Regions from separate parts of the Rhodopseudomonas julia genome, predicted to be linked through region 3. Evidence: predicted binding sites of a transcription regulator. Region 3 holds the regulator's gene; each other region holds the start of a gene.
The links. Region 3 encodes LexA, which represses DNA repair genes until DNA is damaged. Its sites were predicted from a motif close to TGTTCNNNNTGTGTTCNG; they were not measured.

Region 1 (7,533 bases), on a different contig from region 3:
TTTCCACCCCGAGCGCTTCGGCTCGCGCCGCGAGCCATTGGGTGAGCCGTCCGAGCGAGCCGATATAGCTGCCATGATTGCTCATGAGCTTCGGCATCAGCATGTTCGGCAGCTTCGTGGCGCGTTTCTCCGTCAGATAGAGAAAGCGGTCCTCGGTGACGTGCGTTGTCAGCGGGCGGTCCGGATCGTCGCGCCAGTCGGGAATGAGTTTGTCCAGTCCGATCGGGTCGATGACCGCGCCGGAAAGAATATGGGCCCCGACCTCGGAGCCCTTTTCCAAGACCACGACGGAGATTTTTTCGTCGAGTTCCTTCAGGCGGATGGCCGCTGCAAGTCCTGCCGGTCCAGCTCCGACGATGACAACGTCGTATTCCATGCTCTCACGTTCGGGCGTCTCGGCGGCTTCCATTCTTTTCTCCAAATGAGAGTGGGGGCCCAAGGGATAAAACGTCGTCCCGCTCAAATTCAATGCAAACCCGCTTCGTCTCGTCTGTCCATGGCGCAAGCGGGACTTCTGCGGGCTTTGAGCGTGGCGGGTTGACGCGTTCCCGGCAAGCCTCCTCTTCCGCCCCGGCTCGCATGATGGCAGAAAGGTCTGGTGAGCCCGCTTTCGCCAGATATCTCTCTCGCGCCCCTCAAGGAGCTGTTGCGCTTCTATCTCGAGAACGGCGTCGATTGCGCCGTGGAAGAGACGGGCGTCGACCGTTTTGAAGAAACGCGCGCGAGGATGGCTGCACGCGAGATGGCGGCCCGTCACGCGCCCTCGCAGCAACAGGGCAGACCCGCCGGGGCGCAACACCGTGATGATGGGGCGCGTGCACCTGCCGAGAGGCCGCGCCGGAGCGAAGCGCGCCCGCAGCCGCCGGCAGCGCCGCCGCCCGTCGCCCCGGCGGCCCTTCCGTCGGAAGAGGCGGTGATGGCGGCGCGCGAAGCCGCCCGCAGCGCGGCGTCGCTCGAAGAGCTGCGCGAAATCCTCGAAGGTTTCGACGGGTGCAATCTGAAGCGCACGGCAACGCAGCTCGTTTTCGCCGATGGCAACCCCGAAGGCCGGGTCATGCTGGTCGGCGAAGCGCCCGGCCGTGACGAGGATCTTCAGGGTCTGCCCTTTGTCGGGCGTTCAGGGCGCCTCCTCGACCGTATGCTCGCCGCGATCGGACTTGATCGCAGTGGCGTCTATATCGCCAATACGATTCCGTGGCGCCCGCCCGGCAACCGCGATCCCTCGCCGATGGAGCGGGCGATCTGCCGGCCCTTCATCCAACAGCAGATCCGTTTGGCCGATCCCGATTTTTTGATTCTCCTCGGCAATGCCGCTGCCAAGGAGATGCTCGATACCACGATGGGCATCACGCGGCTGCGCGGTCGTTGGATCGATTTCGACACGGGCGCTCGCCAAGTCCGTGCCATGGCGACGTTTCATCCAGCCTATCTTCTGCGCAATCCACTCCAGAAAAAGCTCGTCTGGCGCGATCTGTTGACGCTGAAAGCCGCCCTCGAAGAGGCTCAAGACTGATCAGCTGACAGAGCTGTCGCAAAGCGTGAACGCGGAAGGGCTTGACCGTCGCCAACGCACAGGGTTACCGGCGGCTCGCGGCAATTCGGCGTCCATTATGGCCAGGCAACTTCTCCCTATCGCTGCGCTCCTTTTGAGCGTGGCCTTCTTGCTGACTGCGAACGGTTTGCACTCCATTCTGCTGCCGATCCGCGGCGGCTTGGAGCATTTTTCGACGTTTTCGCTGGGTCTCGTCGGTACGGGCTGGGCCATCGGCTTCGTCGCCAGTTGCTTCATGGCGCCGCGCATCGTCCATCAGGTCGGTCATATTCGCGCTTTTGCGGCCTCCGCCGCTGCCGCTGCCGTCATCGTCCTCTTGAATGCGATGATCGTGACGCCGCTGTCGTGGATCCTTCTGCGCATCTTTTCCGGTTTCGTCCTCGCGGCCTGCTTCATGATCATCGAAAGCTGGCTGAACGAAAGGGCGACCAACGAAAATCGCGGCACGATTTTCGGCGTCTACATGACGATCACCTATGTGGCGATCGTCGTGGGGCAGATGCTCGTGGCCGTCGGCGATCCCGCCCGCGACACCTCCTTCATGGTTGGGGCGATTTTCTTCTGTCTGGCGCTCCTGCCTTTGTCGCTGTCGCGTGCGGCAGCTCCCCAGCCGCTGGCCGGTGTCACGCTCGATTTGAAGCGGCTTTTTCAGAATTCTCCGGTTGGCTTCGTGGCGACGCTCCTCGTTGGTGTCGCCAATGGTGCTTTCGGAACGCTCGGGCCTTTGTTCGGCTTCCAGATGGGGCTTGGGACGGCTCATATCGCCACCTTGATGAGCATCGCCATCATTGCCGGCGCGCTCATCCAGATGCCGGCGGGGCGGCTGTCCGACCGCTTCGACCGCCGCTTCATGATCGGCGGTGCGGCACTTCTCGCCTCGATCATCGGCATGGGGATCGCCGTCTTCGCGCCACACAATCCGATCGTGCTCAGCCTTGCCTTCGCGCTTTATGGCGGCACGTCCTATGCGCTCTATTCGCTCGCCGTCGCCCACGCGAACGACTTTGCGAGCGATCTCTCCTTCGTGCAGGTCTCTTCGGGCCTTCTGCTGCTTTACGGCATCGGCACGATGGTCGGGCCGCTCGTCGCGTCAGGCACGATGGAAAGTTTCGGCCCGCAAGGGCTTTTCGTCACCACGGCGGTCGCGCATTTCGCCATGGCGATCTTTTCCGTCTACCGCACGACGCGCCGTGCCCCGCCGCCGCAACATGAGCGCGAGACGTTCTCCGCCGTGCCGAGCCCGCGCATGCTGACGCCGCAGACGGCCGTCCTGCAGCCCGATCCAGAAGAGCTTCCGCCGGCGCCCGAACCTGAGGAGGTTTCTGAGACAGAAGCTCCGCAGGAAGACGGCTCCGACGATGCGACCGGGGAGACGCCGAGCAAGGCGGGCGGGGACAAGACGAAAGAGACGGAAGCGACCCCCTGACGGGGGGCTTGCTCGCGCCCGGCTGCGAGGCCCGCGTCGAGGGGCGAAACTCATACTGTCCCTTGACCGGCGGAGCGTTGCGCCCTCTGTCACGTCAATCTGTGCTTCGAGCCCGGGAGATGGAATGACGCAAAGCGGCGACGAGCGGGGCTTCATCCCCGTCAAGATTGCGGTGCTGACCGTGTCGGACACGCGCGCCCTTGCCGATGACCGCTCCGGTGGCACGCTTGCGGATCGCATTCGCGAAGCCGGGCATGTTCTCGCCGGGCGCGATATCGTTCGTGACGACGTTGAGGAAATCCGCAGGACCGTTCGCGGCTGGATCGCCGATGACGCGATCGATGTGATCATCACCACCGGCGGCACCGGCTTTACCGGGCGTGACGTGACGCCGGAGGCGCTCGAGCCTCTGTTCGAAAAGCGGATGGACGGCTTTTCAGCGGTCTTCCACCGTATCTCCTATGACAAGATCGGCGTCTCGACGATCCAGTCGCGCGCCACCGCAGGGGTGGCGAATGCGACCTATATCTTCGTTCTTCCGGGCTCGCCCGGGGCCTGCCGGGATGCCTGGGACGGTATCTTGAAGAGCCAGCTCGATTACCGCCACAGGCCGTGCAATTTCGTCGAGATCATGCCCCGGCTCGACGAACATCTGAGACGCGGCTGACGCCTCTCAGGCCGGCGGCGCCATACGCGCGGAAAGGCGTTTGGTGGACTGGCCGCGGGCAAGAGATTTGAGGTCGTCAGCCGCACCGGCCGCTTCCATATCGGATTTGCGCATGAGCACGCCGCGGCGAAGGGGCTCTTCGCGCTCCAGGAAACCGAAGAGCGCTTTGCGCTTGCCGACGAGGGTGAAAGTCGCGGCTCCGCGGCCTGGCTCCTCCATCCATTCGCGAACGGCCGTCATCCAGCCGTCGAGCGGGCGGGCACCGCCTTCCATCAAGAGCAGCCACTCGCCACGAGCAGCGGCGATCGTCTCTGTGAGAGCCTCTCGGCCCACGAGTTCTGCCCCGGCAGCGTCCGCCACCGCCTCGATCTCGTCGTCGCCGGGCGTGCCGACGACATAGGCGTCGCGCACCAGACCCTCGACTGCCGCAGGCACGAGGGCGGTCAGGCTGCGCGCCAGATGCTGGGCATCGTCGGGCACGGAAAGAAGCACGGTGATCATGATGTTCTGCTAGCGAAATCGGGCGCTTAACCCAACAGAAAGGTAACCGTTTCGTTAAGGAACGCCATCCCATCCCCGGCTTCCTCGCTTCGCCTAGGAATAAAGTCACCATTGTTCTTGTAATGTTCCGTTGTTCGCGATATATTCCGCTCATGCCTGAGCCGAGCACCACCTTCGCCCCGCCGACACCCCACACCCCAAGGGGCGGTACCGCAGCAGCCGCAAAGCGGAATGCCGCATCCTCCGCGCCATCACGATTTCGCGCAGAGCGAGATGCGGCCTGGGTGGCGCTCGGCCAGGCAGATTCAAGATTCCAAGAAACCGGACCCCAAGACGGGATGCCCGAACAGGGCACCAATTCGCTTCGCCCGGCCGCGCGGCGTGGTCGCGGCGCTGTCTCCAACGAGACGGGTCGTTACGAGAAGCAGACAAGGCAGTTCGTCGAGGATGGCTGGGACAGTCTCGACGAACTGCCGCGTTTGCGCACCGAAGTGACGATCGAGCGGCCCCGAAAGATCATCACCCGCAACGCGTCCCCGGATATTTCCTTCGATCGATCCATCAACCCCTATCGAGGTTGCGAGCACGGCTGCGCGTATTGTTTCGCCCGCCCGACGCACGCTTATATGGGCCTGTCACCGGGGCTCGACTTCGAAACGCGGCTTTTCGCCAAACCGGATGCGGCGAAGCTTCTGGAAAAAGAACTTGCCGCGCCGGGCTATGAGGTGCGCCCGATCGCGATCGGCACCAACACCGACCCTTACCAGCCGGTCGAGCGCCAGTACCGCATTATGCGCGATGTGCTGGAAGTCCTGGCGGCCGCCAATCATCCGGTTGGCATCGTCACCAAATCGGCGCTCGTCCTGCGCGATCTCGATATCCTCGCGCCGATGGCGGAGAAGGGGCTCGTCAAAGTCGGTCTCTCCGTGACGAGCCTTGACCATAAGCTGTCGCGCATGATGGAGCCGCGCGCCTCGACGCCGGCGAAGCGGCTTGAAGCGATTTCCGGCCTGAGCGAAGCCGGCATTCCGGTGTCCATCATGACGGCGCCGATCGTGCCGGCCATCAACGACAATGAGATCGAGCGCCTTCTCGAAGCGGGCGCGGCGGCGGGGGCCACGTCTGCCGGCTATGTGCTGTTGCGGCTGCCGCTCGAAGTGGCGCCGATCTTCAAAGAATGGCTCAAGGAGAATTTCCCGGACCGAGCCGAACATGTTCTGTCGCTGATGCGCTCCATGCGGGGCGGCAAGGATTATGATTCGGCCTGGCATGAGCGCCAGAGGGGCAGGGGGCCTTACGCCTGGCAGATCGGTCGCCGTTTCGAACTGGCGGCAAAGCGCCTGCGGTTGAACGAGAGGCGCTACGACATGCGCACGGATCTGTTTTCTCCGCCGGTGCCGGTCGGCGGCCAGTTGGCGCTCCTTTAGGGGGCACAAGAGAAGCTTTTGTCTGAAGGTGGAAAGCGTGTCTTTGCAGGCGAGGGCCCGGCTTGCATCACGAAGGATCGCGGCCTATCGGCGGTTTATGTCTGCGACAAAGACGATTCGCAAACCGAAAGCTCAGAAGCCGGGCGGCGCGAAGGCTGCGCCCATGGCGAAGGTTGCGGGCCCGCATCTGCAGGCTGAGACGCGGCTGATGCTTGCCGGCTATCGCCGCATCGCTGGCATCGATGAGGTAGGCCGTGGCCCGCTCGCCGGTCCGGTCGTGGCGGCGGCGGTCGTTCTTGATCCCAAAAATATCCCGGCCGGCATCGACGATTCCAAGGCGCTCACGGCGCTTCGCCGCCAGGAGCTCTATGAAGAGATCCTGGCCTGTGCCGATGTCGCCGTTGCCTATTGCTCGACGGCGACCGTCGACCGGATCAACATCCGCAATGCGGCGCTTCTTGCCATGGCGCGGGCGCTCAGAAGCCTGCCCGAGGCGGCCGATGCCGTCCTCGTCGATGGACGCGATAAGGTGCCGAACATTGCTCTGCCGTGCGAAGCGCTGATTGGCGGGGACGCCTCCTCGCTCTCGATCGCAGCGGCCTCGATCGTCGCCAAGGTGTCCCGCGACCGGATGATGGCGCATTGCGACGGGGTTTTCGCGGGCTACGAACTCGGATCTCACAAGGGTTATGCGACGCCGGCCCACAGGGCGGCCCTGACGCGGCTTGGCCCTTGCCGCCTCCATCGCTCGAGTTTTGCGCCTATCGCGGCGCTCCTCGCCGACAAATAGGCCTTGAGCGTTGCCTCGAAAGAGGGGCGGGAAAGCAGGCGTTCACCGCAACCATTTCGACAAATCGTGAGCCTCGCCGGGTGCCGAACGAGGCGGCGTCTGAACGAACGGCTGTGGAAAAAGAAAAAGGCGGGCCGAAGCCCGCCTTTTATCGTCTCTATGTTGAAGTCACTCAGTGCCGCTTCAAACCCTCGATGGAGGTGTTGATCAGCCGCTGACCAACCGCACCCTCGTTCTGTTTGGCGAGGATCTTGGCGGAGGCTGCGACGGCCACGTCGACCGCCCGTGCCTTCACGTCGCTCACCGCCTGGGCCTCGGCCTGAGCGATGCGCTGTTCCACACCGCGCGTGCGCCGCTCGATATATTCCTCGAGGCGTTGCTTGGCTTCGGCGGCGTGGGCGGCCGCTTCGTTTTCCGCAAGCGCCACGATCCCGGCCGCCTCTTCCTCGGCCTCCTGGCGGCGGCGCTGATACTCGGCCAGAAGCGCCTGCGCCTCTTCCCGCAGGCGCCGAGCCTCGTCGAGCTCGTGCTGGATCTTCTCCGAGCGCTTGTCGAGCGCGGCCGTCATCATCTTCGGCACGCCGAGATAGATCATGATGCCGAGGAAGGTGAGAAGGCCGATGAAGACCCACAGCGAAGCTAGGCTGGTTGCGTCCATCGTTATCTCCGCTCGTTCATGGCTGCGGAGACGGCTGACCCGACCTCCGCATCTGCCGGAGCTTCTCCGGACAGGGTCTCAACGAGCGCCTCGGTCGTCTCCTTGGCGATCGCGTCGACTTCGGCGAGAGCCTTGTCGCGCACCTCGCCGATACGTGCTTCGGCCGCCTGCAGCTTCTCTTCAAGCTCCGCCTCGGCCTTGCTCCGCTCGTCCTCGACCTCCGCTTTCGCCTTGTCTCGGGCGTCCTGGGCAATGCCGTGAGCGCGCTGCCGGGCTTCTGCAAGCGCCTGCTCGTAGGCCGCGATCGCCTCGTCGCTTTCCCGCTTCAGCTTTTCTGCCTCTGCGAGATCGTCGGCGATGCGGTCGTGCCTCTCCTCAAGGATGGTGGCGATGCGTGGCAACACCATCTTGCTGAGCAGGTAATAGAGCAGGCCAAAGAAGACCGCGAGCCAGACGAGCTGCGAGAGATACGTGGACGGATCGAAAGGCGGAAACGCGCCATGCGCCGCGTC
Region 2 (7,533 bases), 520 kb from region 3:
AAAAAGGTGTGGTGACGCGCCGTGTAACCGACATTGTCGAGATCGTTATGCTTGCCGCCCGCCCGCACGCATTTCTGCGAGGTGACTGCGCGCGGATAAGGAGCCTTCGCCCGCCCCGTGAAGAAGTCCTTGAACGGGACCATGCCCGCATTGGTGAACATCAAGGTCGGGTCGTTGCGGGGCACGAGCGGGCCGGAAGCGACGATCTCGTGGTCGTGCTTGGAAAAATAGTCGAGGAACGCAGAGCGGATCTCGTTGACGCCGATCATCTGGCGAAACACCTGTGGTTGGACCTCATGGCCACCGAACATCTACGGCCGGCACCGAAGTAATGGGATTTCCGGGCTGTCGTCGGATCACCGCCGTCATCGGATCACCGAAAGCCCGCAGGCGGTGGTTTTAGCGACGGGCCGGAGAACTGTCCACATGGCTGAACCCTACGCCAAACAACACCGGAAGCCCGAAGGCGCGCAACTATCCTGTCAGTCACGCGCGACACCGAAAATGTGCGTCGCCGTCCGGCGAGAAACGGTCCACTCCCAATCATCGGCGTCCATCCGCCGCAACCGACCTCTCATCCCGTGTGCGACTGGCCGGAATTGGCGACGTCGAAGAAACCGGCCCCGGACCAGAAAAGGCCTCGCGGGCAAGGCAGCCTCACCGACGCACGGACCGGCTGCCTGAGAATCTCGGTCCGAAATGCCGTCACAGGCGTCGCGAACAATCACACTGGGCTAAGAACGAAAACCAGAAAGCCCGCCAGAAGCGGGCTCTCCAGAAACACAAATATTGCTCACTCATCCCGTGCCCGCTCGCCCATCTCGGCGAAGCGATGAGGATAAAACGACGAGCCTGCCTCAGGCCTTCGCCGCCTTGCCGCCCTCGTCCTCCTGGCGCGGACCGTCCAGAAGCTCATCCGCAATGAGACCGGCATTCTCGCGGATCGCCTTTTCGATGGCGTTGGCGACATCCTCGTTTTCGCGCAGGAAGTTCTTCGCATTCTCCCGGCCCTGACCGAGACGCTGGCTGTCGTAGGAGAACCAGGAACCGGATTTTTCGACGATACCGGCCTTCACGCCGAGATCGAGAAGCTCACCCGTATGGGAAATGCCTTCCCCATACATGATGTCGAATTCCACCTCGCGGAACGGCGGTGCGAGCTTGTTCTTCACCACCTTGACCCGGGTCTGGTTGCCCACGACTTCGTCGCGATCCTTGATGGCACCGATCCGACGAATATCGAGGCGCACGGAGGAATAGAACTTCAAGGCATTGCCGCCCGTCGTCGTTTCCGGGCTGCCGAACATGACGCCGATCTTCATGCGGATCTGATTGATGAAGATGACCATCGTATGCGAGCGCGAGATCGAGGCCGTGAGCTTCCTGAGCGCCTGGCTCATCAGCCGCGCCTGCATGCCGGGCAACGAATCGCCCATCTCGCCTTCGAGCTCGGCGCGCGGTGTGAGAGCGGCGACCGAATCTACGACAAGCACATCGATGGCTCCCGACCGCACCAGCGTGTCGGCAATTTCGAGCGCCTGCTCGCCCGCATCCGGCTGCGAAATCAAGAGGTCGTCGAGCTTGACGCCGAGCTTGCGCGCATAAATCGGATCGAGCGCATGCTCGGCATCGATAAAGCCGCAAATGCCACCCTTCTTCTGTGCCTGTGCCACCGTGTGCAGAGCGAGCGTCGTCTTACCCGAGGATTCCGGCCCATAGATTTCGACCACGCGCCCGCGCGGCAGACCGCCAATGCCAAGCGCAATATCAAGTCCGAGTGAGCCGGTCGGGATCGTGGCAACTTCGACGACCTGCCCTTCCTTGCCGAGCCGCATGATCGACCCCTTGCCGAAGGAGCGCTCGATCTGGCTGAGAGCAGCATCCAGAGCCTTGGTTCGATCCATAGATTCTTTGCCTCCTTCGAGTACGCGCAACGGATTCGCCATCGGACTATCCTCTAAAGTTCAGCGGATGACTACCCGCTCCTCAGAGAATTTCGTACTCTATTTGTTCTATACCGTCAACACCGAGGGATCCCGTCTCGGCGGGCCGAAAGAAGTGTGCCCGACAGCTCAGTTTGAGGGCTTCGCCGTGCTGATCGGCTCGAAGACATCGCTGTCTGGGCGCCGCACCATCAGAAGCCCCGTCGCCACCGCGAAATAGGCCGCATGGAGTGCGAGCGAGCCCTCTTCCACGCGCCGCTGCACGAACGGGAACGTCATCAGATTATCGAGCGTCTTCACCGCCGATACCTGCTCCAAACGCTGCAGATACTCCTCGAGAGGCTCTGGACCACGCGGGCCAAGCTCTTCGGCAGCAGGCGCGATCAAAGACATCCACTTGCCGATGAAATCACCGGGTGACAGCGGTCCGACCTCATCATCGGCAAACGCGCGGATGCCGCCGCATCTGGCATGTCCGAGAACGACGATATGCTTCACCTTCAAGGCCTCGACGGCGAATTCGATCGCCGAGGAAACACCGTGCTGCGAAGCCGACGGCGAATAGGGCGGCACGAGATTGGCCACATTGCGCACCACGAAGAGTTCGCCGGGCCGCGCATCGAAGATCACTTCCGGCGAAACCCGCGAATCGCAGCAGCCGATGACCATGATCTCGGGACTCTGCCCAACCTCTGCAAGCTCTGCATATTGATGCTGCTCGATCGGCAGTCGACCATCGCGGAAAGATTGATAGCCCTGAAGGAGACGCTCGGGAAAACGCATGTGACACACCTCTAGGCCGGCGACTTCGCCGAAAACACATGAACAGGCAAGTGAGAACGGCAGCTCATCCCCACTCCGTCTCCCCCGGGCCATCGACCGCTCGGTCATGCCCCCGCCCGCTAAGGCTGCAAGACACGCTTCACCGTGACAGCCAGATCCTTGAGCGAGAACGGCTTCGGCAGAAAGTGGAAATCCTCGTTCTCGGGCAGATGCCGTGCAAAGGCGTCCTCCGCATATCCGGAGACGAAGATGATCTTCAAGGCGGGATTGGTCTTGCGCAGCTCTTTCAGGAGCGTCGGCCCATCCATCTCCGGCATGACGACGTCGGACACGACGAGATCGATAGCACCGTCCATATCCTTCATGATGCGAAGCGCCTCCGGACCGGAGGCAGCTTCGTGCACCTCATAGCCGCGCGCAGCGAGCGCGCGCGAGGCGAAGGCGCGCACGGCCTCTTCGTCTTCGACAAGAAGGATGGTGGCGCTGCCGGTGAGATCGGTCGGCTCGGCCTTTGCCGAGGTGACCTCCTCCTCCGCTTCGCGCTCCGCCACATAGCGTGGGAGAAGCAGCGAGAAGGTCGTACCTTTGCCAAGCTCGCTGTCGACGAAGATGAAGCCGTCCGTCTGCTTGATGATGCCGTAGACCGTGGAAAGTCCGAGGCCGGTTCCCTTGCCGATCTCCTTCGTCGAAAAGAAAGGTTCGAAGATTTTTTCTATCACCTCCGGCGTCATGCCGGTGCCGGTGTCGGTGATCTCGATCAGGACGTAATCGGCGGGTCGGAAGCCGTCCTGGCGGAAGCGATGGCTCTCGGCTTCGGCCAAATTGCTGGCCCGGATCGTAAGCGTTCCGCCGTTCGGCATAGCATCACGCGCATTGACGGCGAGATTCACCACCACCTGTTCCAGCTGGTTGAGGTCAGCCTTGACGGGCCAGAGCCCGCTCTTGTGATCCGTCTTGAGCTCGACCGTCTCGCCAAGGAGGCGGTCCAGCAGCACGGTGAGATCCGATAACACCTCGTCGAGGCGAATGACGCGCGGCTGCAGCGTCTGCCGGCGGGAGAACGCCAAAAGCTGCCGCACCAGCCCCGCGGCACGATTGGCGTTCTGCTTGATGTTCATGATGTCTTCGAACGCCGGATCGGATGGCCGGTGGTTCGACAAAAGCAGGTCGGAAAAGCCGATGATGGCGGTCAGCACATTGTTGAAATCATGCGCGATACCACCGGCGAGCTGCCCGACCGCCTGCATCTTCTGGCTCTGCGCGAACTGAGCCTCGAGCGCTCTCTGCTCGGTCGTCTCAAGCGCATAGACGATCGCCGCGTCCTCGCCGGGCTCGCCTTCGACGATCGGGCTGACAAAGAAGCGGGCGCTTCGTTCCTCGTCGCTCTCGAACTGCGCGTCGACCGGGGAAATATCGCTTTGACCGTTGATCGCCGCATTGAGAGCGGCCTTGAGCGCGGGCCGGTCGGTGGCCTTCACCACGCTTGTGAGCTCGATACGGGCGGGCCCGCTCTTGCGGAAAAGCTTCAGGAAACGCGCATTCGAAAGGTTGATCGCTCCGCTCCGGTCGACGGAGGCGATCGCCATCGGCGTGTTGTTGAAGAAGCGCGTGAACCGTCGTTCTGCCGCAAGCCCTGCATCGCCGTCGGCAAGCCCAACTTCAAGCACGAGCGTGCGGGAGGCGCCGACCGTGCCGTCGGCCGAGACCGGCACGCGGTGCAGCAAACGAACTGGTTTGCGCGTCCCGTTCGCCCGCACGAGGTCGATCTCGAGGCGCTCCGTGGCCGTCTCCCCGCGCTGGCCCGAAGCTTCCAGAACAGACAGGCTCTCAGCCGTGACGAAATCACCGATCTCTGCGGCACCCGGCTCGAAATCGGCGAGATCGATGCCGAGCCACTCCGCCAATGTGGCGTTGACATATCGGATGCGGCCGTCCGGCTGCATGGAAAAGAAACCGGCAGGAGCGTGATCGAGATAATCGATCGCGTTCTGCAGCTCCTGGAAGATGTTCTCTTGGTGTTCCCGCTCGCGCGTGATGTCGGAGATGAGCCACAAGGCGAGTTCGGGGCGACCCGCAATCGGGTTCACCTTTACGCGGTACCAGCGCGCGGAGCCCGACAGCCCGCCGATACCGCCCGGCATGCGAATCTCTTCCATCGCCCGACGGCCTTTTTCGGCGGCCCCGGACAGGCGATAGATCGCCTCCGAAGCGTCGGGGCTTTCTGCGAAAAGACGTTCGATGGAGCGCAAATCGCCATTCTCGTCGCCGTAAAGGCGATAATAGGCGCGGTTGGCCTTGATGGCGCCCGCAGCGCTGTCGGCGATCAACGCCCCCTCTCCGATCGCCTCGAAGAGCTGTTCGGGGAGGCCCGGCACCCGTGTTTCGATAACCCGGGAGCGCACGAAACGGATGAGGCCCCCGGCCGCCATGAACAGGCACATGACGCCGACGGTTGAAAGGATACCCAGGCACACGAGCACCACGGTATCGGTCCATTGCGGCGGGATGAAGAGATAGGACCCCGCCACGACGAGAAGTCCGAGCGACAAGAGGAAAATGCGCATCATGCTGTCGCGCCGCTCTCCGGCTTCTGCAGCCTCGGTGCTCTGCCTGCCTGCCATGGGATCGCTGGTTACGGCCATTGAGTGAGATTAGCCGATTCGGCGAAGCACGCCGCAGGCCTTTGCGTGACTTGTGACAGCCTTGACGAGAGCTCGCAACTGACTCGCAAGGCACAGCTTCGTTTGAAAAGCCTTAATTTCCGGGCTATCGTGCCATATCGACCGCGTGGGTTGAGTGTAGCGTAAGTCAAGGAGGCGTCCATGCGCGGTTTAACCGATCTTTCAACAGGGGCATTTGCCGGCCCCATTCTCCTCGCCATCGCCGTCCTTCTCGTCATTCTGGGCCTTGTCGTCTGGATCACCCGGCGCGGCATCGTTCCGGGACGGGGCGCGGCGGCGCAGCGGGTTTCGCGGCTGCAAGTCATGGAAACGCACGCCATCGACCAGAAGCGCCGCTTGCTGTTGATCCGGCGCGATCAGGTCGAACATCTGGTCATGATCGGCGGCCCGGCCGATATCGTCGTCGAATCGCAGATCGTGCGCGGCCGGCCGACAGCTCAGCCGGCACCGCGGCGGCCGGCCAATCCGCCAGCCACCCCACAAATGCCAGGCTTCCCAACGACGCATCGCCCGCCCGAGCCAGCGGGTGGCGAATACCCTCAGAGCACGAGCTCCTCGCAGCCGATGGGGCAGCTGGCGGGGCAGCCCACAGGGCAGCCGGTGGCACAGAATATTCGTCCTCCGGCCGAACAGCATGCGCCCTCGCCCGCGATCGGGCGTGCCACCGGAGATGGCCCCGCACATGGTGTCGGGTACACAGGACCGCTCGCTCCGCCGCCCTCCGCCTCACGCCCCGAGGCCGCAGAGGCCGACAAGGAGCCCCCTCGCGCAAAACGCGCAGTGCCTGAGGCCTATCGCTTCGGAATGGACGAAGACGATGTTCCGGCTTCTTCCCCGGCAGAGACTTCAAAAACGGTTCCTGACGAAAAGCGAGAACCGCTTCATGAAGCGTCGGACGCGAGAGACCGCGAAATAAGGAACGCGCCGGCGCAAGATCCGGCGGCAAACGCCTCGAAGGAGCAAACCAAGGCAACGCAAGAGACGCCCTTCGGCGATATGCCGCCCGCTCTGAGAGCACGGATGCTCTCAGGTCTCTTCAGTCCCGCCCCGAAGCCAGGGCAGCCGGTACCGGAGGAGACGCCGGATGTTCAGGCACCCTCCAACACCCTTCCTTTCGCAAAGCGGCTGGTCCCGCAGCAAGACAAGGACACAGCCGATGGGTCACATGCGGTCCCGGAACCGGAGGCGGTGCCCACGCGCCCGGAGAGTGCTGCGATCGAAAAGGCGACCGTCAGCTTCTTCCAGAACATCCGCCGGGTTTCGAAGGAAAACACCGAGGAGATTGCCCCGCCCAAAGCGCCGTCTTCCCAGCCCGATACCCGCTCTCTTGAGGAAGAGATCGGCGAGGCTTTCGGAGAGCTCGCAGCCCAGCGCGGCGAGGCAGCAGATGCAAGGCGGGGAGGAGCGGACCGCTCCGCTCTCAGCGTTCCCCCGGCCCTCAACGAGGATAAGGGAGAAGCACGGACGACGGCCTCTCATGTGACATGGCCGACAGTCTCGATTGCCAGGGAAAAGCACGCGGACGCTCCTGTCGGGGTTTCCGATGTCCAGATCGAGAGAGATGAACGTCCGCAGCCAACGACGATTGCGGAGATCGCAAGCCAGCTGGAAAGCGCGCTGTCCGAGCGCCTGACGGAGCGCCATCCCGCGAGAGACCGGGGGACGGGCGGCGCGCAACCGGAAGGCCCCGACGTTTCACCTGCAAAGCCTGAGACGGTTTCGAAGGCCGAGAGCCACGGCGACGAAATCGCCGCGACGGCACGGGCTCCGGAAATCCACCCCGAAGATGCGCATGGCGCTAACGAAAGGCTGGAGCCGGATGCGCCTGCGATCGCATCGACACCTCTCACCGCCCCTTCAGAAATGCGGGATGGCGACGATATCGTAAGCGACGAGGCACAGCGCGAGCGGCGCTCGACGGCAAACCTTGAGAGCGACGAATCGGCAAGCGTCGTTGCCTTCGAGCCCAAGCGCAAATGGGCTTCCGAGCAGGAGCAGCTCGAAGACGAAATGGCGCGCCTTCTGGGCGAGCTGACAGGCGATCTGAAGAACCGTTAGGTTCTGGCGCCCTCAACGACGCACGCGCCATTGCGCAATCCAAAACGTAAACACCCGGCTGATCGCTC
Region 3 (7,533 bases):
CTGTCGGATATAATGCCCGTTTAGGTTTTGCAGCTTGACGAAGTCGAAGCGCGCCGCGCCCTTGCCGATCGCGTCAAGATCGAACCATTCCGTCGCCTGCTCTGAGGAGAAAATCTCCTCGTCCCCATGGCCCCAGCCGAGGCGTGCGAGATAGTTCCGGAGCGCCTCCGGAAGGTAACCCATCGCGCGATAAGCCTCCACGCCGAGCGCGCCATGACGTTTGGAGAGCTTGGCGCCGTCCGGGCCATGGATGAGCGGGATATGCGCCCATTGTGGCACCTGCCAGCCAAGCGCTTCGTAGATGATGCCCTGTCTGGCGGCATTGGTGAGGTGATCGTCGCCGCGAATAACGTGGGTGACGCCCATATCGTGATCGTCGACCACGACGGCCAGCATGTAGGTGGGCGTTCCGTCCGAGCGCAGGATGATGAAATCATCGAGGTCGCGGTTCGGGAAGGTAACGCGGCCCTGCACATGGTCTTCGACGACCGTCTCTCCGTCCTGCGGAGCCTTGATGCGGATGACCGGCTTGATGCCTTCCGGCGCTTCGGACGGATCGCGGTCTCGCCAACGCCCGTCATAGCGGGGAGGCCGTCCCTCGGCGCGCGCGGTCTCGCGCATCTCCGCCAGCTCTTCTTGTGAGGCATAGCAGCGATAGGCGTGGCCGCTTTCAACGAGCTGCCAGGCCACCTCGGCATGGCGCTCCATGCGGGCGAATTGGGAGATGGGTTCTCCGTCCCAATCGAGGCCGAGCCAGGAGAGTCCGTCCAGAATGGCTGCGATGGCAGCATCGGTCGAGCGCTGGCGGTCGGTGTCCTCGATCCTGAGCAGCATTTTGCCGCCGCGGCCCCGCGCATAGAGCCAGTTGAAGAGCGCCGTACGTGCGCCGCCAATGTGCAAAAAGCCGGTTGGCGAGGGAGCAAAGCGGGTAATCGGATGAGATGACATGGTGGTTTTGGCTGGCAAAGGGGCGGGGCGATTGGTTGATGCCCGGCCCACGTGTAAGATTGGCTCGGTCTAGCCACAGCGCCGGATGCTTGCAAGCATGGAACCAAGCGGCGGACAGTCAAGCGCGGCGGATGGGGAGCGGCCCTCGCAAGACGGTCGCCGCATCGAAGGCTTTTTGCCGCCTGGCCGGCTTACCCGCTTCGGCTACGGCCTTGCGTCTCATGCGGCACATCTGAGAGACCAAGTCGCGCACGATTTTGAGGAGCGGCGCGGCTTTCTGTTTCTGGCCGTAGGCTTCTCTTGTGGCGCGGCCACCTATTTCATCTTGCCACGCGAGCCTTTGCTTTCGGCGCTTCTGCTCGCAACCGGCACTGCGGTGTTTGCCGCATTCCTTGCGTGGCGGCGCGGTGGTGGCGCCTATCCGTTGGTTCTCGTCGCCTGCTTTCTGGCCGGGATGTCTGCGGGCAAACTTCGCGTCGAAAGCCTTCGAGCGCCGATGGTCGAACATCCGCTGAGTGGCCAGCTTACCGGCCGGGTGGTGGCGGTGGAGACACGTGCTGAACGAACGCCGCGGGTGGTCCTCGACCAGGTGAGCATCGAGCGGCTTCCTGCAGAGGAGACGCCACACAAGATCCGGCTCACGTTGCGCACCGATCTGCCGCCGCTTGGGGCGAGGGTAGAGGGCAGTGCAAGGCTGGCACCGCTGCCGGGCCCGGCGATGCCCGGAGGGTACGATCCCGCGCGGGCGGCGTTCTTCGATGGGATCGGCGCTTCCGGTTTCGTCTTTGGTGCGTTGACGGTCGTCGAACCAGTGAGCGGCGTCCATGTGTTCGTGGCGATTGCCGCCATCCGTCGAGCGATCGCACAGCGGATTACCGACGCCGTGGCGGGCCCCGCTGCTGCGATCGCCGCAGCGCTTCTCGTCGGTGATCGTGGCCAGATCGCGGATGCGGACGTCGATGCGCTCCGGATCGCGGGGCTTGCGCATATTCTCGCAATTTCGGGCCTGCATATGATGCTGATCGCCGGCACGGCCTTCTGGCTCATGCGTGCGGTGCTAGCGCTTTCCGAACATGCTGCGCTCGTTCTGCCGATCCGTAAAATCGCGGCCGCTATCGCGCTTGCAGTCGGCGCTTTCTATTTGTCGATCTCAGGCGGCAACGTCGCGACGATCCGAGCCTTCGTGATGATCGCGGTCATGCTGACGGCCGTCTTTTTGGATCGTCCCGCTCTGTCATTGCGCAACCTCGCGATTGCGGCGTTCGTGGTGGTGGCGCTCCAACCCGAGAGTGTGCTCGAACCGGGCTTTCAGATGTCCTTTCTGGCCGTTGCAGCCTTGGTGGCGGCCTGGGAGGCCTGGCGCGACCGTCCGCGCCATGATCTTGCAGAACCCGCCCGAGGGCTCGCGCGGCTTCTCCGCAGGCCTATCGTTGCGATCGGTACGGTCGGCTTGACCACGCTCGTTGCGGGCCTGGCGACATCGCCGTTTGCGGCTTTCCATTTCGGACGGCTCGCGTCCTACTCGCTTCTGGGCAATCTCATCGCGATGCCGCTGGTTTCGCTCCTCGTCATGCCGGCGGGGCTCATCAGCCTGATCGCAATGCCGTTCGGTCTGGAAGTGTTGCCGTTGACCGTCATGGCATGGGGCATCGATCTCGTCCTCGCCTCGGCGCATTTTGTGGCGTCACTGCCCGGCGCCACGGTTCTTGTCCCACCGTTTCCTGCAATCGCGCTCATGCTGATGAGCGGGGGGATTCTGTGGCTCAGCCTGTGGCGCTCGCAGCTCCGCCTCTACGGTATAGCGCCGCTTCTGGTGGGGACATTCCTTGCCTGGCTGCTCGGCGCCGAGCCCGACGTTCTGGTGGACGAGGCGGGCAGGGCGGTTGCAGCCCGCGACGTTTCTGGCCACCTCCACGTCGTCGGTGCGCGGCAAGGCTCCTTCCTTCACGATGTCTGGCGCGAGGGAGAGCCGGAAGATGACCCCGCCGGAGCTCCAGGCTTTCGTTGCGATGACGAAGCCTGCGTTCTGGAGATGCCGGAAGGGTTGACCCTGTCGCGCGTCACAGATCCTGTGGCCTTTTCGGAAGATTGCCATCGCGCCGAGATTATCGTGACACAACTGCGCGCGCCCGCAGATTGCGCGGCGCGGTTTGTCATCGATCGCTCTGCGCTCGCCGCCCACGGAGCCCACGCTCTATTTATTGCTCACAGGGGACCGGACAGGGCCACTCCGCACCTCGAACTTCGTATGTCACGCCCATCGATCCGGCGACCCTGGCATGGGCCGCCGGCGCTCAGATGACGTCGAGACCAGGAAGGTCGACGAGCGCTCAGTAGCGGCGCAAAAGCCCCACGAGGCGGCCCTGGATCCGGACTCTGTCTGGGCCGAAGATGCGGGTCTCGTAGGCGGGATTGGCGGCTTCGAGCGCAATCGACGCGCCTTTGCGACGCAATCGCTTCAACGTCGCTTCTTCGTCGTCAATCAGCGCAACGACGACATCTCCGCTATCGGCACTGTCCTGGCGGCGGATGACTACGGTGTCCCCGTCGAGAATACCCGCCTCGATCATGGAATCGCCGCGCACCTCGAGTGCAAAATGCTCGCCCTTCGAAAGGAGATCCGGCGGCACGACGATGGAATGACTTTGGTTCTGAATGGCGGAGATCGGAACGCCTGCCGCAATCCGCCCCATGACCGGGACGCTTGCGCCGCGCTCGCTCTCTTCGAACGCTTCTTCCTCAGCCGGTTGCGGCGCCTTGCCGAGTCGCCCTTCGATCACGCTCGGGGTGAAGCCGCGCTGCTGCGGTCGCCCGAAGCTGGGATTGACCGCATCGGGGAGGCGAAGAACTTCCAGGGCGCGCGCGCGATTGGGCAGCCGCTTGATGAAGCCACGCTCTTCCAAGGCTGTGATGAGGCGATGGATTCCCGATTTCGACTTCAGATCGAGCGCGTCCTTCATCTCGTCGAACGAGGGCGGCACGCCCGATTCCTTCAGTCTTTCATTGATGAAGAGCAGAAGCTCGAGCTGCTTCTTTGTCAGCATTGCCGTCCCCTCGCGATGCGAGTCGCGTCTCGTGTACAAATCACGAACGCACACTACCTGTTCATGGCGTGTTCCACAAGCCTCGGGGAGCGCCGCGCGGGTTACGAGAGGGCTTGCGCGAGATCTATGACGGAAACCACATCGCCCGCCTTGGCCTCCGGAGCAAAGGGAGGACGGATGATGAGGGCGTCGCAACGGGCAAGCGTCGCAAGAAGCGACGAATCCTGGTCGTCGGCGACGGTGACGGCCGTTCGCCCCAGGCAATCGATGAAGCGCGCGCGCAAATATTGTTGGCGGTCACCGACCTCGGGCAACGCTGCTGCAAGCGGCAACAGCCTCGTTTGCTCGGTACCTTCGGCGCCCTGCATTGCCGCGATAAGCGGCTTCAAAAAAACGAGCGCGCAGATGAGGGCAGAGACGGGATTTCCAGGTAGGCCGAGTACCCGGGTGCGCCCGAGCGTACCGAACATGACCGGTTTGCCCGGTCGCATGGCGACCCGCCAGAAATCGACCTTCAGACCTTTCTCGGAGAGCGCCGGCTGGACGAGGTCGTGATCTCCGACCGAAGCACCGCCGATCACCACCAGGATATCCGCGTCTTTCGCCCCCGCTGCGGCATCCACAATCGCCTGTTTGTCGTCGATGACGACACCGAGGTCCCGCGCGACACCGCCACAGGCCGCGACCATCGCGGCGATCGCCATGCCGTTCGACGAAACGATCTGATCGGGCCCCGGTTCTTCTCCGGGCTCGACGAGTTCGTCGCCGGTGGAAAGAATGGCCACAATCGGTCTCTGCGCGACCGCAATGACGGCATGGTTCATGGCGGCGGCAAGCGCCGTCTCGCGGGTCCCGATCCGACGCCCGGCAGGAAGCAGCGTTTCGCCCTCTCGGAAGTCGAATGCCGCGGCGCGAATGTGTCGGCCCGCCGCCACTGGCTCCAGAACTTCGATGCACTCGCCGTCGGCTCTGGCATTTTCTTGAATGAGGATGGCGTTCGCTCCGGCGGGCACCGGTGCACCGGTGAAAATCCGGACCGTTTCGCCCGTGCCGATCGTGCCGGAAAAATGCGATCCTGCGCGTGCTTCGCCGATCTGGCGCAGCACTGCGCCGGCGGCGGTATCTTCCGCGCGGACGGCATATCCATCCATTGCGGAGGCACGGAACGGCGGTTGGTTGCGCTTTGCGGAGAGATCGCATGCAAGCACGCGACCGCGCGCCTTCGCCAGGGGAACGGTGTCTTCACCCCGTCGCGTGACGCCTGCGAGCATGCGGGCAACGGCATCCTCGACGGAAATCAAACTCATCTGTCCGAACGCCAATCGCCGGAAGCGCCACCGCTCTTTTCCTCAAGGCGGATATCCGAAATCGTCATGCCGCGATCGACGGCCTTCGCCATGTCGTAGATGGTGAGACAGGCGACCGAAACCGCTGTGAGTGCTTCCATTTCGACGCCCGTCTTGGCTTCGACCCTTGCCATCGCGCGCACCCGCAGCCCCGGCAGCTCCTTATCCGGGAGAATATCGACAGCGATCTTCGATAACGCCAAAGGATGACAAAGCGGGATGAGGTCTGAGGTGCGCTTCGCTGCCATCACGCCGGCGATGCGCGCCGTCGCGATGACGTCGCCCTTCTTCATGTCCCCGTCGACGATCAGGCGCAGCGTCTGTGCCGCCATGTGCACGCATCCGCTCGCGACGGCCACCCGCATGGTGACGGCCTTGTCCCCGACATCGACCATTTCCGCGCGCCCATCTTCGGAAAGATGGGTGAGGTGATCCTTCATTCGGCGTCCTGTGGGGCCGGTGAGGCAAGAAGCTGACGGGTCGCCTCGACGACATCGTCTGAGCGCATCAGGCTTTCGCCGACGAGGAAGGCATGGATGCGGGAGGCCTTCAACCGGGCGATATCCATCGGCGAAAAAATACCGCTTTCTCCAACAATTAGGCGGTCTTCCGGAATCAATTTCGCAAGCCTCTCCGATGTCGTGAGATCGGTGTGAAAGCTGCGCAGGTCGCGGTTGTTGATGCCGATCATCGGCGAAGCGAGGGCGAGTGCACGCTCAAGCTCCGCCTCGTTATGGACTTCGAGAAGGACATCCATGCCGTATTCGAAGGCGCTGTCTTCGAGCGCTCTCGCTTCGTCGTCGGAGACGGCAGCCATGATGATCAAGATGCAATCGGCGCCCCAGGCGCGCGCCTCGGCCACCTGGTAAGGCGTGAACATGAAGTCCTTACGCAGCGCCGGCAGCGACACGGCCGCTCGTGCCGAGGTCAGGAATTCGGGCGCGCCCTGAAAAGACGGAGCATCGGTCAGAACAGAAAGGCAGGCCGCGCCGCCTGCCTGATAGGCTTGCGCGAGTTCAGGCGGATTGAAATCCGGCCTGATCAATCCCTTCGACGGGCTCGCTTTTTTGATCTCGGCGATGAGACCGGGCTGGCGCGCCTCCGCCTTGCGTTGCAGAGCCGCTAGAAAGCCTCGCGGCGCTTCCTGATCGGCAAGACGAGCCCGGAGCTCCTGAAGCGGGACGGCAGCCTCCGCGGTCTCGATCTCTTGCCGCTTGTAGGCTTCGATTTTCTTGAGGATGTCGTTCACGAGGCTGACGCCGCTTCATTGGAAACACGAATGAGCGCTTCGAGCGCTTTCTTCGCTTTGCCGGAATCGATCGATTCTTCGGCCATGTCGGCGGCTTCCTCGACGAGCTCGGACTTGCCGGCGACAATCAAAGCGGCTGCCGCGTTGGCGACGACGACATCGCGGTAAGGGCCGATCTCGCCATCGAGGAGAGCGCTCAGGGCGGCGGCATTTTCCTCCGCCGTTCCACCTTTCAGATCCTCCGGCAGGGCTTCTTTGACATCGAACTCCTGCGGATAGATCTCGAATGTGCGGACATGCCCCTCCTTGAGCTCCGCCACATAGGTGCGCCCGGTGGTCGAAACCTCGTCGATACCGCCCGCATCGCCATAGGTTCCGTGCACCACCCAGGCCGTTTCTGCACCCAGGTTTTTCAAAGCATTGGCAATGGGTTCGACCCACTCCTTGGAGTAGACGCCGAGCATGTAGCGCTTCACTTTGGCCGGGTTGGCGAGAGGGCCGAGGATATTGAAGATCGTCCGCGTGCCGATTTCGACGCGTGAGGGACCGACATGGCGCATGGCGGCATGATGGTTCGGCGCGAACATGAAGCCGATCCCGGCCTCACGGATACAGCGGGCAATGCCATCGGGTTTGAGATCGACATTGACGCCGAGTGCCATGAGGCAGTCGGCGGCACCGGAGCGCGAGGAGAGGGCACGGTTGCCGTGTTTGGCGACCGGAACGCCGACGCCGGCCACGACAAGTGCTGCACCCGTCGAGATGTTGTACGTGCCGGAGGCGTCGCCGCCCGTGCCGACGATATCGATGGCGCCTTCGGGAGCCTCGACCGGCGTCATGCGAGAGCGCATGGAGGTGACCGCGCCGGCGATCTCCTCGATCGTCTCGCCGCGGACTCTGAGGCCCATCAAAACGGCACCGATCTGCGTCGGCGTCGCTTCGCCCG

Region 1: the regulator LexA is predicted to act here: its motif matches at 4,259-4,276, upstream of J2R99_RS03000 (PA0069 family radical SAM protein).
Region 2: the regulator LexA is predicted to act here: its motif matches at 1,998-2,015, upstream of recA (recombinase RecA).

Annotation. Positions count from the first base shown of each region.
Region 1 covers NZ_JAUSUK010000001.1:636,609-644,141, reverse strand. The annotation lists gene J2R99_RS03025 (electron transfer flavoprotein-ubiquinone oxidoreductase) at 1-409, opposite strand, end outside; gene J2R99_RS03020 (uracil-DNA glycosylase) at 599-1,513, shown strand; gene J2R99_RS03015 (MFS transporter) at 1,611-2,978, shown strand; gene moaB (molybdenum cofactor biosynthesis protein B) at 3,103-3,645, shown strand; gene J2R99_RS03005 (glycosyltransferase family 2 protein) at 3,652-4,146, opposite strand; gene J2R99_RS03000 (PA0069 family radical SAM protein) at 4,485-5,573, shown strand; gene rnhB (ribonuclease HII) at 5,737-6,363, shown strand; gene J2R99_RS02990 (F0F1 ATP synthase subunit B family protein) at 6,536-7,021, opposite strand; gene J2R99_RS02985 (F0F1 ATP synthase subunit B) at 7,024-7,533, opposite strand, start outside.
Region 2 covers NZ_JAUSUK010000002.1:876,817-884,349, reverse strand. The annotation lists gene alaS (alanine--tRNA ligase) at 1-269, opposite strand, end outside; gene recA (recombinase RecA) at 858-1,946, opposite strand; gene J2R99_RS13345 (carbonic anhydrase) at 2,073-2,726, opposite strand; gene cckA (cell cycle histidine kinase CckA) at 2,846-5,347, opposite strand; gene J2R99_RS13335 (flagellar biosynthetic protein FliO) at 5,549-7,465, shown strand.
Region 3 covers NZ_JAUSUK010000002.1:1,395,990-1,403,522, reverse strand. The annotation lists gene gltX (glutamate--tRNA ligase) at 1-948, opposite strand, end outside; gene J2R99_RS15850 (ComEC/Rec2 family competence protein) at 1,046-3,250, shown strand; gene lexA (transcriptional repressor LexA) at 3,279-3,992, opposite strand; gene J2R99_RS15840 (molybdopterin molybdotransferase MoeA) at 4,094-5,299, opposite strand; gene moaC (cyclic pyranopterin monophosphate synthase MoaC) at 5,296-5,778, opposite strand; gene trpC (indole-3-glycerol phosphate synthase TrpC) at 5,775-6,587, opposite strand; gene trpD (anthranilate phosphoribosyltransferase) at 6,584-7,533, opposite strand, start outside.